One region of the [Micrococcus luteus] ATCC 49442 genome, then DNA from elsewhere that is predicted to be linked to it. Evidence: predicted binding sites of a transcription regulator. Region 1 holds the regulator's gene; each other region holds the start of a gene.

Region 1 (4,452 bases):
CTCCTGGCCGGCGGGCTCGCCGCCGTGCACCAGGTAGGGGCGCCCCGAGACGTCCACAACAGCGTGGGCGAGTGCTTCGTCGAGGGGGACGGTGGCCTCGCCGAACCTGCGGATGCCGGCCTTGTTGCCCAGCGCCGTGCGCAGGACTTCACCGAGGGTGATGGCGACGTCCTCCACCGTGTGGTGGACGTCGATGTGGATGTCACCGGTAGCCTTGACCGTCATGTCAATGAGCGAGTGCTTGCACAGCGCCGTGAGCATGTGGTCGTAGAACGGGACGGAGGTGTCGATGTCCGAGACGCCCGTGCCGTCGAGGTTGATCTCCACGAGCACTGACGATTCACTGGTGGCCCGCTCCATGCGGGCAGTCCGGGACTGGGCAGTGTTCGATCCGGTGAAACTCATGGTCATATGTCCTTTAAGCGCAGGAGTGGTGGGGCGCGCGGGGCGCCGGTACTTCAAGTTTAGGCTGGGAGCTTGGCCTGGCGGGCCAGGATGCCCTCCAGGGAGGTCAGGAACGCTGTGGTCTCCGTCTCAGTTCCCGCCGTGACGCGCAGGTGCCCGGGGATCCCGACGTCCCGGATCAGCACCCCGGCGTCAAGCAACTGCTGCCACACCTCGTGCGGGTTATCGAGCCCTCCGAAGAAGACATAGTTGGAGTCGGAAGCCGCGGGCTTGAGGCCCATGCGGGTCAGCTCCGTGACGATGCGGTCCCGCTGTTCCTTGATGTCGCGGACGTCTGCCATCAGGGCAGTCCGGTGCTGAAGTGCGGCGAGGGCCGTCGCTTGCGTGATGGCGGAGAGGTGGTACGGCAGCCGGACCAGGCGGAGGGCGTCCGTGACCTCGGGCGCGGCTGCCATGTAGCCAAGGCGCGCACCGGCGAGGGCGAAGGCCTTGCTCATGGTGCGGGAAACAATCAGTCGTTCCCGGCCGGGGAGCAGGGTCAGGGCGCTGGGCGTGCCGTCGTGGGCAAACTCGTGGTAGGCCTCGTCGACGATGACGATGGTTTGGCTGGCTTCGCCGGCAGCGTAAACCGCTTCCACAACGTCCAGGCCGAGGCCGGTGCCCGTGGGGTTGTTGGGCGAACACAGGAAAACGATGTTGGGCTGGAGTTCCTTGACCTGCAAAGCCGCCGATTCGGCACTGAGCCCGTAACCCTCGGCCCGCTGCCCCACGATGTACTCAGTGTCGGTGCCGCTGGCCAGCAGCGGGTACATGGAATACGTGGGCGGGAAACCCAGGGCCTTGCGGCCGGGACCGCCAAATGCCTGCAGGATCTGCTGGAGTACCTCGTTTGATCCGTTCGCTGCCCAGATGTTGGTGGCGTCGAGCCCGTGGCCAAGGTATTCGGCCAGCGCTTCCCGGAGATCGGTGAACTCACGGTCCGGGTAGCGGTTGAGACCTGCCGCCGCTTCCGCGACGGCCGCGCTGATGGCAGCCTGCACATCCGCCGGGACGCCGTGGGTATTCTCATTGACGTTCAGCAGGATGGGGACATCCAGCTGCGGAGCACCGTACGGGGTCAGCCCGCGGAGGTTGGTCCGGAGGGGAAGTCGGTTCAGGCGCTCTAGCTGGTCATTCACCTGAACAGTTTAGTTCCGAACGGGACGCCCGGAAAATGTGACGGCATCCGCTGGCCGCGGCAGGGACCTCCGGCAGACCTTCTGAGGTGCTGCGCCTACTGAGTGGGGACGAAGAGCTGCTGGCCCGGCACCACGCCGCCGGCAGTGAGGTTGTTCAGCTGCACGATGTCCGCGATGACGTCGCGCGGATCCCGCTCGGGTGCAGCAGCGCCCGCGATGGCCCACAGCGACTGCCCTGCCTGGACTGTCACCGTCACCGTAGGGGTGACGGAGAGGCCGGCGGCGGAATCGGCCGCCTTCGCCGGAGAGGTGAGGAACCCGGCCAGCGAGAGCAGGAGCGCAGCAAGAACCACCAGCGGGATGCCAATGAGCACGATGCGGCCACGGCGGGTGAGCCGGAGAGGCGGCAGGGATTCTTTCCGCTGCACGGACGTAGCGGATGTCAGGGACGGACCGTTCCGGCGCGCGCTCCGGGCGTTCGGTGCCACGGGGTCGGGCGCCTGCGCCGACTCGAGCCGCGAGGTGAGGTGCTGGACTGAAACGAACTGCGGACGGGTGTCCTGCGAAGCAGATATAGCTGACATGAGATGAGCCCTCCTGGACCATACTGTGCTGCCCGGTGCGCCCTGTACGTTGCTGCCTGTTCCGGCCTTGGCCGGCTAAGGACTCGGATATTCGAATCCGAAAGCAACGAATAGAACACATGTTCGAACTTTGCTTCTCCATTTTTAGCACTTATGAACGAATATTGTCGAGACTCGCTAGAACAAATGTTTGAAAAAGCAATGTGGCTGGCCTACGTTTGGATCAAAGAACAACCACTTCTGTAGTTGATCAGCAGGGTCTGACAATCAATCAGCCCGGGCGTTCGAAGGCACCAGCGGCCAGGGCGGAACCGGGGAACCGAAAGGCATTGGCGAACATGGCAGCACCAGCCGCGGAGGGCAAGGCGACGCCGCAGGGCCGCCCGTCCCAAAGGACCCCCAAGGGGCTCACCGCCCGCCAGAAGAAGATCCTGGAGACCATCCAGCGCTCAGTCAATGACAACGGCTATCCACCGTCCATGCGGGAAATTGGCGACACCGTGGGGCTGGCAAGCCTTTCCAGCGTCACGCACCAGCTTTCCCAGCTCGAAAAGTTGGGCTACCTCCGCCGGGACCCTAAGCGGCCGCGCGCCATGGAAGTCCTCATGCCCCTGACACTTGACGGCGGCTCGGCCAAAACCGGCGGCTCAGCCAAGCCGGCAGTACTGCACGGCATCGGTGGAACGGTCACAGACCTCCCCACCGCCATGGACACCGCCATGGTGCCGCTGGTGGGCCGGATCGCGGCCGGCGGACCGATCCTCGCCGATCAGGTGGTTGAAGACGTTATGCCACTCCCCCGCCAGCTCGTCGGGCAGGGCGAGCTGTTTATGCTCCGTGTTGCCGGCGACTCCATGGTGGATGCTGCCATCTGCGACGGCGACTGGGTTGTGGTGCGCCGGCAGGCAGACGCCGCCAATGGGGACATCGTTGCAGCCCTGCTGGATGACGAAGCCACCGTGAAGACGTTCCGGCAGCGGGATGGCCACACGTGGCTGCTGCCGCAGAACACCCGGTACGAGCCGATCCTGGGTGACCATGCCACCATCATGGGCAAGGTCGTGTCGGTCCTCCGGTCGTTGTAGAACCCGGCCGCAGGGGTTTGCGGCAGGGCCCGGGCGATGTCGTCCCGGGCCCTGACACAACGGGGTCAGGCGCCCTTCCCGGCCAGCCTTTCGAGTGCCGCAAACGCTGTCTTGCGGTCAGTCGTCGGCCAGAACGGCGGCAACGCTGCGCGGAGGAAGCCGGCGTAGCGCTCCGTGGCCAGCCGTGAATCGAGGACAGCCACCACTCCTCTGTCTCCCGTCGAGCGGATCAGCCGCCCTGCACCCTGGGCCAGGCGGATGGCCGCGTGCGTGGCGGACACGGCCATAAAGCCGTTTCCACCGGCCTGGGCAACGGCGCGGGAGCGGGCAGTCATCAGCGGATCATCCGGCCGCGGGAACGGAATGCGGTCGATCACCACCAGCCGGCAGGACCCGCCGGGAACATCGACCCCCTGCCACAGGGACATAGTGCCGAACAGGCAGGTGTCCGGCTCGTCAGCGAACTGCTTGACGAGGGCGGTCATGGTGGAGTCGCCCTGGCAGAGGATGCTGAGCCCCAGCCGTGGCCGCATCGCCTCGGCAGCTTCTTCGGCAGCACGGCGTGAGGAAAAGAGACACAGCGCACCGCCCCCGGACGCCCGGATCAGCGACTCCAGTTCATCCAGGGATTCGGGTGATACGCCCCGCCCTGGCTTGGGCAGATGCCCGGCCACGTACAGGATTCCCTGCTTCGGATAGTCGAATGGCGAGCCGACGTCGATACCGGTCCAGCTCGGCGCCCCCTCCCCTACCAGCCCAAGGCCGCCGGCAGCAGGTTCGAACGCCGAGCCGATGGCCAGGGTTGCCGAGGTCAGCACCACGGTGTGGCCGGCGAAGAGCCCTTCACGCAATTTGCCGGCGACGCTGAGCGGCGCGATGTTGATCAACGCCGGAGCTGTCTCATCAGGCTGCGAATAGCCCTGCTGCGGGTCGAAGGAACTGGCGCGGGAAAACCACACGACTTCGCGGTTCTCGCGGGCCACGATGAGCCGTTCACACAGTTCCAGGATCAGCATCAGCCGCGAGCGGGCGAGCTGCCGCCCGCCGTCGGCCGTTTGGCTGCCGTCACCCTTGGAGTCTGACAGGGCAGCCCTGCAGGCTTCCCGCAGCTGGTCCACGCAGTCGAGCTGTTCGTCATTGAGCCCGTTGGGCAGCAGCCCGTTCGGGACTCCTGCCAGTGCGAGTTCGAGGTTGGCGGCG
Region 2 (4,452 bases), on a different contig from region 1:
TTCACGATGGCCGGCCAAGGATGCTGATCCTTCGGTGGCTGCAGCCATCGCGCCAGTTCCCGGCTTTCCCTCGTCTTTAGTGGTGTGGACCGCCCGACGATTCGCAGCTCGCCGTCCAGGATCAGGCCGGCGACGACTTCTGAAGGTTGGGTGATCGGCCCGATCACAGCACCGCAGATGATGTCCAATGTTTCTCTGTGCTTGAGCTTCAACCAGGAACGGACGCCGGGCGTGTATGGCTGGTTGAGGCTTTTAATGACCAGCCCCTCGATCCCGGTATGCGGCAGCTCTTCGAGCCACTGCTCCGCTACCTCGCGGTCGGTGGTGGTGGGGGAGAGGGACAACGGCGGTTCCCAGCCCGTGGCGAGTTCTTCCAGGAGCGCCCGCCGGCCGCTCAGAGGCAGGTCCCTTGCGTCGTGCCCGGCCACGGCCAGGACATCAAAGGCAACGTAGTTGGCAGGCGCTGCCGTGACCAGCCCTGGCACGGTTTTTGGTCCTGCCCCCAGGCGCTGCTGCAGGGCGTCGAAGTTCAGCCGGCCCTGGCTCCAGATCACGGCTTCGCCGTCGATCACGCATCCCGGTGGGACGGCCGCAGCGACCGCTGAGCAGAGTTCAGGGAAGTACCCCGAAAGTTCCTTCCCTTGCCGGGACCACAGTGTGGCGCCGTGGTCATCCCTGACTGCAACACATCTATACCCATCCCACTTGGGCTCAAACAGCAGAATTCCGTGTGATGCGTCACCGGGTGGCATCTTGGCGATAGAGCGGGCCAGCGCGACTTTCACCGGCGGGGCGAGCCCAGCCGGCAGCCCGGCTATGTGGTCCATGGCCCTACGCTACGCAGGACCTTGCTTAGCTGTCAGTGATGGCCTCCAGCACCCACTGTTCAGCGAGGGGTTCGCGGCGCAGTTCAAAGGTCCGCAGCTGCGAGTCCGAGCCGCCGAGACGAACCTGAACACGCCAGTGTTCAATATCGACGACGTTCCCGACGCCTACGGGGACGCTGCGGCGGGTCTCCCACCAGGAGTCCCTGGTGAACCAGTGGACAGGTTCTTCGGTGACGGCCCAGATGCGTCCGTCGTAGCGGACGGCCAGGGGAGTGCCGGCCTTAGTGAAGCGGACGTCCACCGGGGCGTTGAGGGTGGGGGCTTCCGGGGTGATGGTCATGTGCTTGGTGTCTTCCTGGGTGGTGCAGAGGTTTGGCTAGGAGGCTTTGACGAGGGGGAGTTCGTCCCAGTGGGTGGTGTATCGGGGGGAGAGCATGTCCCGTTTCATGGTCCAGTCCGGTCCGCCGCGGATCCCGCCGTGGCCCAGGCCGATGGACCCGCGGCCGTACCGGCGGGTGACGTCCTCCAGCAGGGTTCCGATGTGCCGCTCCTCGTGGGGGTTCTCGAACAGTGACAGCGGGGCCTGGTTGCCGCTGGGGCGCAGGTCGGTGACCATGATTCCCGCCCTGGCGTACCGGACGCCTTCGACAACCCGGGGCAGCAGGGCGTGGCCGGCTTTGGTCAGGATCACCGGATCAGCGGTGGGCATCGGCAACGGCACGCACACCGACGGGTACGAGGTGTCTTTGGGGTTGAAATGCGAGGTTCCGGCGAACGCGGTCAGGACCTTGGCCTGCAGCGCGTGTTTAGCCAGCCGCGCCGAGGCCTGCTGCCCATACACACTCATCACCTGCCGAATCCCAGCGGCGGTAGTGATGGGTTTGGCGAACGAGCGGGAGAAGATCAACTGGTCCCGCCCGATCCGTTCCTCTTCCATGGGGATACAGGGGGTTCCCTGCAGTTCCAGGACGGTACGCATCATCACGACGTTGAACTTGTCCCGAATCGCGACCGGATCGGCCCGGACCAAGTCAGCGATGGTGAAGATGCCCATCACGTTCAACCGCCTGGTCAGCCGACCGGCGATGCCCCACACCTCGTCTACCGACAGCCGGTCCAGCAGTGCCTCCCGCTCCGATGCGGGGACGGAGTCCCAGTGGCACACCCCCGCAAAGGCCTTGTTGTTCTTCGCCCACTTATTGGCCAGCTTTGCCAGGGTCTTCGTCGGTGCGATCCCGACGCAGACCGGCACGCCGACGTTCCGCCGGACGGCCGCTTTCATCGCCCGGCCCATTGCTAAAAGCTCTGCAGGGGAGCCTTTGACGCCGAGGAAGGCCTCGTCGATGCTGTAGACCTCCAGCCAGGCCGAGTACCGGCCCAGCAGCTCCATCACGCGGGAGCTGATATCGCCATACAATTCGTAGTTGCTGGAAAGTGCGATCAGGCCCCATTCCTTCGCCCGCGGGGCGAGCTTGAACCAGGGATCTCCCATGCCGATGCCCAAGGCCTTGGCCTCGGGGGAGCGGGTGACAGCGCAGCCGTCGTTGTTGGACAGCACGATGACGGGTTTTCCTTCCAGCGAAGGGTTGAACGCCCGTTCGGCGGAGGCGTAGAAGCAGTTCACATCTACGTGAGCGATCTGCGGCATATGCCGCATCAATGCTGGCTTAGACATAATGCAAGCACCGGACGGCCGTCCCCCAAATGCTGAGATCGGCCAGCGCCGGGACTTCGATATCGGGGTAGGCCGGGTTCTCTGCCTGGAGGATCACCCCTGTCGGGGTGATCCGCAGCCGCTTGATCGTTAGCTCACCGTCCAGGACCGCGACGACCACGGAGCCGTCGCGCGGCTCCAGGGCCCGGTCCACGATCAGCTCGTCGCCGTCGCTGATCCCGGCCCCTTCCATCGACTCCCCGGACACCCGCACCACGTAGGTGCTGGTGACGTCCTTGATCAGGTGCGCGTTCAGGTCGATCCGGCCATCGAAGTAGTCCTGTGCCGGCGACGGAAACCCCGCAGCGACCGGCACCGGAGAAACCAGCACCGACAAGAACGAAACGCCCGCATCTATCACACGGGGACCGACAATCACGCTCACGACTCGCCTTTATTCGAATATTTGTTCGATAGCTTTCAGTGTAGACCGTGGCTACGACAGAGCAAGAAAGACCACCCAATTGCATCCGATGCAGGATGCAGCCCGTCGTTGCCTGGGTGGGTGGGGGCCGCTGCCCACAGCCGGGGGACAATTCCGTCCGGGTTATCCACCGCTACGACTGCCGAAGGGAGCTTCCCCATGGCTCCCGAAAATCCAGCCGTGGATAACCCGAATTGCCCCCAACCGTGGACAGGACCGGCGCCGAGTGCCGTTCACCAAAGTCGGACAGACGGCGGGCACTCCGCGGCTGGGCGGCGGGCTCGCACTGGTTTCCGCTGCGCTTCAACCAGATGATGGGCGTCCGCTGGCGCGGCCGGCTGTTGGGTCCAGGGTGTGCCGTCGCAGAGCTCCGGACCCCCTGAACCTGGTGTGTCTACGACGTTTTTTGGCTGCTGTCCTTCGGATTGTACGTGCCCGCTCCGGCCCCTCTAGCCCCTCCTTCGTCGGGGCCTGCGGCCCGGAAATTCTTCTCCGGCGCTCGTTCCTCGCTGATTTCCTCCGAAGATTTTCCGTGCCTTGCCCTGCGGGTAGACGGGACTCCACGGGCACAGCTCCGCAAGCTTCGCCAGCAGCCAAAAAACAACGGGGGGGAGAGGGGAGCTGGCCGGTCACCTTTGGTCGCCCCACCCACCCAACTTCTCGGCAAGAAGGAGCAACACTATGAACGCAGTATCGAAGAAGACGGTGACCTTGGAGGACACCGGGGAGATCATCGAGGGCGTGACCGTACTGGGCGATTACCACCTGAACGGCGGCCACGAATGGATGGAACTCATCGAAGAACACGGCTGGGCCGTGCTCTCCAGCTGGGGCCACGACGGCTGGGACCTGGGCCAATGGCCCTACGTCATGGTCGCCGCCACGCGGACCGCTGACAGCATCGGCAACCTGTTCGGTGTCGCCACCTATTGCGAGGGTGACGTGACCTGCACCTTCTACCGGACCAAGGCCCGGCAGTGGGACGCGATCAGCGAGCACGCCTTCACCTACTGGAAGAACGGGCAGGCACACGGCCCGGACGACCTGCCCGAAGCCGCCGCGGAACTTCCAAGCCGGTATCGGATGCCCTACGCGGTCCACGCCGCCTAACCACCCAAATCCCTTGCCGGGCGGAAATCCGCCCGGCAAGGCCCCGGTCCCACACAAAGGAACAGCCATGAACGAGCCAAACCGCACCACGGAAAACACGGCGCAGACCGTTGTTTTCCTCGAAACCCTTGCCGCCCTCGTGGAAAAGTCCCCCGAGTCCTACAGCGCGGACGCCTCCAAAGACCTCGCCGCGCACATCCGCGGCATGGCAGAAGCCGTCACCACGGACGGTCGCGTTGACCCCGCACTTCTGGACACCACCCGCCAGTACGCTGCGCTGGACTGGCACAACGAGCTAGTAGCCGTCCTCTTCGCGCCACAGCACAGGCCAAAAATGCACTAGCCCCACCCCGGCAACCCAAGAGCACCCACTTACT
Region 3 (4,452 bases), on a different contig from region 1:
GGCTAGAGGGGCCGGAGCGGGCACGTACAATCCGAAGGACAGCAGCCAAAAAACGTCGTAGACAGACCAGGTTCAGGGGGTCCGGAGCTCTGCGACGGCACGCCCTGGACCCAACAGCCGGCCGCGCCAGCGGACGCCCATCATCTGGTTGAAGCGCAGCGGAAACCAGTGCGAGCCCCGCGAGCATGCACTTCCCTCCAGCTCCCCGGATGCGTCCATGTCGGCCTTCTGAAAGGCTTGCCGCCCGGCATCAGGTGCTCTTTGCGGGTCTTGGGCGGGAACGGCGGTCCGCCGCCGGCGACCACACTCCCAGGCCGGCCACCTGCGGCGGACCGCCAGCACTTCGGCAAGGTCCCTGGGGGCACAAAGAAGAGCACCCACCTACTCGCCTGAGTAAGTGGGTGCTCTTGGGTTGCCGGGGTGGGGCTAGTGCATTTTTGGCCTGTGCTGTGGCGCGAAGAGGACGGCTACTAGCTCGTTGTGCCAGTCCAGCGCAGCGTACTGGCGGGTGGTGTCCAGAAGTGCGGGGTCAACGCGACCGTCCGTGGTGACGGCTTCTGCCATGCCGCGGATGTGCGCGGCGAGGTCTTTGGAGGCGTCCGCGCTGTAGGACTCGGGGGACTTTTCCACGAGGGCGGCAAGGGTTTCGAGGAAAACAACGGTCTGCGCCGTGTTTTCCGTGGTGCGGTTTGGCTCGTTCATGGCTGTTCCTTTGTGTGGGACCGGGGCCTTGCCGGGCGGATTTCCGCCCGGCAAGGGATTTGGGTGGTTAGGCGGCGTGGACCGCGTAGGGCATCCGATACCGGCTTGGAAGTTCCGCGGCGGCTTCGGGCAGGTCGTCCGGGCCGTGTGCCTGCCCGTTCTTCCAGTAGGTGAAGGCGTGCTCGCTGATCGCGTCCCACTGCCGGGCCTTGGTCCGGTAGAAGGTGCAGGTCACGTCACCCTCGCAATAGGTGGCGACACCGAACAGGTTGCCGATGCTGTCAGCGGTCCGCGTGGCGGCGACCATGACGTAGGGCCATTGGCCCAGGTCCCAGCCGTCGTGGCCCCAGCTGGAGAGCACGGCCCAGCCGTGTTCTTCGATGAGTTCCATCCATTCGTGGCCGCCGTTCAGGTGGTAATCGCCCAGTACGGTCACGCCCTCGATGATCTCCCCGGTGTCCTCCAAGGTCACCGTCTTCTTCGATACTGCGTTCATAGTGTTGCTCCTTCTTGCCGAGAAGTTGGGTGGGTGGGGCGACCAAAGGTGACCGGCCAGCTCCCCTCTCCCCCCCGTTGTTTTTTGGCTGCTGGCGAAGCTTGCGGAGCTGTGCCCGTGGAGTCCCGTCTACCCGCAGGGCAAGGCACGGAAAATCTTCGGAGGAAATCAGCGAGGAACGAGCGCCGGAGAAGAATTTCCGGGCCGCAGGCCCCGACGAAGGAGGGGCTAGAGGGGCCGGAGCGGGCACGTACAATCCGAAGGACAGCAGCCAAAAAACGTCGTAGACACACCAGGTTCAGGGGGTCCGGAGCTCTGCGACGGCACACCCTGGACCCAACAGCCGGCCGCGCCAGCGGACGCCCATCATCTGGTTGAAGCGCAGCGGAAACCAGTGCGAGCCCGCCGCCCAGCCGCGGAGTGCCCGCCGTCTGTCCGACTTTGGTGAACGGCACTCGGCGCCGGTCCTGTCCACGGTTGGGGGCAATTCGGGTTATCCACGGCTGGATTTTCGGGAGCCATGGGGAAGCTCCCTTCGGCAGTCGTAGCGGTGGATAACCCGGACGGAATTGTCCCCCGGCTGTGGGCAGCGGCCCCCACCCACCCAGGCAACGACGGGCTGCATCCTGCATCGGATGCAATTGGGTGGTCTTTCTTGCTCTGTCGTAGCCACGGTCTACACTGAAAGCTATCGAACAAATATTCGAATAAAGGCGAGTCGTGAGCGTGATTGTCGGTCCCCGTGTGATAGATGCGGGCGTTTCGTTCTTGTCGGTGCTGGTTTCTCCGGTGCCGGTCGCTGCGGGGTTTCCGTCGCCGGCACAGGACTACTTCGATGGCCGGATCGACCTGAACGCGCACCTGATCAAGGACGTCACCAGCACCTACGTGGTGCGGGTGTCCGGGGAGTCGATGGAAGGGGCCGGGATCAGCGACGGCGACGAGCTGATCGTGGACCGGGCCCTGGAGCCGCGCGACGGCTCCGTGGTCGTCGCGGTCCTGGACGGTGAGCTAACGATCAAGCGGCTGCGGATCACCCCGACAGGGGTGATCCTCCAGGCAGAGAACCCGGCCTACCCCGATATCGAAGTCCCGGCGCTGGCCGATCTCAGCATTTGGGGGACGGCCGTCCGGTGCTTGCATTATGTCTAAGCCAGCATTGATGCGGCATATGCCGCAGATCGCTCACGTAGATGTGAACTGCTTCTACGCCTCCGCCGAACGGGCGTTCAACCCTTCGCTGGAAGGAAAACCCGTCATCGTGCTGTCCAACAACGACGGCTGCGCTGTCACCCGCTCCCCCGAGGCCAAGGCCTTGGGCATCGGCATGGGAGATCCCTGGTTCAAGCTCGCCCCGCGGGCGAAGGAATGGGGCCTGATCGCACTTTCCAGCAACTACGAATTGTATGGCGATATCAGCTCCCGCGTGATGGAGCTGCTGGGCCGGTACTCGGCCTGGCTGGAGGTCTACAGCATCGACGAGGCCTTCCTCGGCGTCAAAGGCTCCCCTGCAGAGCTTTTAGCAATGGGCCGGGCGATGAAAGCGGCCGTCCGGCGGAACGTCGGCGTGCCGGTCTGCGTCGGGATCGCACCGACGAAGACCCTGGCAAAGCTGGCCAATAAGTGGGCGAAGAACAACAAGGCCTTTGCGGGGGTGTGCCACTGGGACTCCGTCCCCGCATCGGAGCGGGAGGCACTGCTGGACCGGCTGTCGGTAGACGAGGTGTGGGGCATCGCCGGTCGGCTGACCAGGCGGTTGAACGTGATGGGCATCTTCACCATCGCTGACTTGGTCCGGGCCGATCCGGTCGCGATTCGGGACAAGTTCAACGTCGTGATGATGCGTACCGTCCTGGAACTGCAGGGAACCCCCTGTATCCCCATGGAAGAGGAACGGATCGGGCGGGACCAGTTGATCTTCTCCCGCTCGTTCGCCAAACCCATCACTACCGCCGCTGGGATTCGGCAGGTGATGAGTGTGTATGGGCAGCAGGCCTCGGCGCGGCTGGCTAAACACGCGCTGCAGGCCAAGGTCCTGACCGCGTTCGCCGGAACCTCGCATTTCAACCCCAAAGACACCTCGTACCCGTCGGTGTGCGTGCCGTTGCCGATGCCCACCGCTGATCCGGTGATCCTGACCAAAGCCGGCCACGCCCTGCTGCCCCGGGTTGTCGAAGGCGTCCGGTACGCCAGGGCGGGAATCATGGTCACCGACCTGCGCCCCAGCGGCAACCAGGCCCCGCTGTCACTGTTCGAGAACCCCCACGAGGAGCGGCACATCGGAACCCTGCTGGAGGACGTCACCCGCCGGTACGGCCGCGGGTCCATCGGCCTGGGCCACGGCGGGATCCGCGGCGGACCGGACTGGACCATGAAACGGGACATGCTCTCCCCCCGATACACCACCCACTGGGACGAACTCCCCCTCGTCAAAGCCTCCTAGCCAAACCTCTGCACCACCCAGGAAGACACCAAGCACATGACCATCACCCCGGAAGCCCCCACCCTCAACGCCCCGGTGGACGTCCGCTTCACTAAGGCCGGCACTCCCCTGGCCGTCCGCTACGACGGACGCATCTGGGCCGTCACCGAAGAACCTGTCCACTGGTTCACCAGGGACTCCTGGTGGGAGACCCGCCGCAGCGTCCCCGTAGGCGTCGGGAACGTCGTCGATATTGAACACTGGCGTGTTCAGGTTCGTCTCGGCGGCTCGGACTCGCAGCTGCGGACCTTTGAACTGCGCCGCGAACCCCTCGCTGAACAGTGGGTGCTGGAGGCCATCACTGACAGCTAAGCAAGGTCCTGCGTAGCGTAGGGCCATGGACCACATAGCCGGGCTGCCGGCTGGGCTCGCCCCGCCGGTGAAAGTCGCGCTGGCCCGCTCTATCGCCAAGATGCCACCCGGTGACGCATCACACGGAATTCTGCTGTTTGAGCCCAAGTGGGATGGGTATAGATGTGTTGCAGTCAGGGATGACCACGGCGCCACACTGTGGTCCCGGCAAGGGAAGGAACTTTCGGGGTACTTCCCTGAACTCTGCTCAGCGGTCGCTGCGGCCGTCCCACCGGGATGCGTGATCGACGGCGAAGCCGTGATCTGGAGCCAGGGCCGGCTGAACTTCGACGCCCTGCAGCAGCGCCTGGGGGCAGGACCAAAAACCGTGCCAGGGCTGGTCACGGCAGCGCCTGCCAACTACGTTGCCTTTGATGTCCTGGCCGTGGCCGGGCACGACGCAAGGGACCTGCCTCTGAGC

Evidence for each region. Region 1 encodes LexA, which represses DNA repair genes until DNA is damaged. Its sites were predicted from a motif close to TCGAACANNTGTTCGA; they were not measured.
Region 2: the regulator LexA is predicted to act here: its motif matches at 2,940-2,955, upstream of GUV69_RS21995 (LexA family protein).
Region 3: the regulator LexA is predicted to act here: its motif matches at 1,890-1,905, upstream of GUV69_RS22790 (LexA family protein).

Annotation. Positions count from the first base shown of each region.
Region 1 covers NZ_JAAAXP010000001.1:1,637,005-1,641,456, forward strand. The annotation lists gene hisB (imidazoleglycerol-phosphate dehydratase HisB) at 1-405, opposite strand, end outside; gene GUV69_RS07370 (histidinol-phosphate transaminase) at 465-1,583, opposite strand; gene GUV69_RS07375 (LysM peptidoglycan-binding domain-containing protein) at 1,679-2,029, opposite strand; gene lexA (transcriptional repressor LexA) at 2,506-3,252, shown strand; gene GUV69_RS07385 (ATP-dependent DNA helicase) at 3,318-4,452, opposite strand, start outside.
Region 2 covers NZ_JAAAXP010000002.1:54,922-59,373, forward strand. The annotation lists gene GUV69_RS21980 (ATP-dependent DNA ligase) at 1-827, opposite strand, end outside; gene GUV69_RS21985 (hypothetical protein) at 853-1,167, opposite strand; gene GUV69_RS21990 (Y-family DNA polymerase) at 1,204-2,484, opposite strand; gene GUV69_RS21995 (LexA family protein) at 2,495-2,926, opposite strand; gene GUV69_RS22000 (hypothetical protein) at 3,647-4,075, shown strand; gene GUV69_RS22005 (hypothetical protein) at 4,143-4,418, shown strand.
Region 3 covers NZ_JAAAXP010000002.1:226,467-230,918, reverse strand. The annotation lists gene GUV69_RS22800 (hypothetical protein) at 427-702, opposite strand; gene GUV69_RS22795 (hypothetical protein) at 770-1,198, opposite strand; gene GUV69_RS22790 (LexA family protein) at 1,919-2,350, shown strand; gene GUV69_RS22785 (Y-family DNA polymerase) at 2,361-3,641, shown strand; gene GUV69_RS22780 (hypothetical protein) at 3,678-3,992, shown strand; gene GUV69_RS22775 (ATP-dependent DNA ligase) at 4,018-4,452, shown strand, end outside.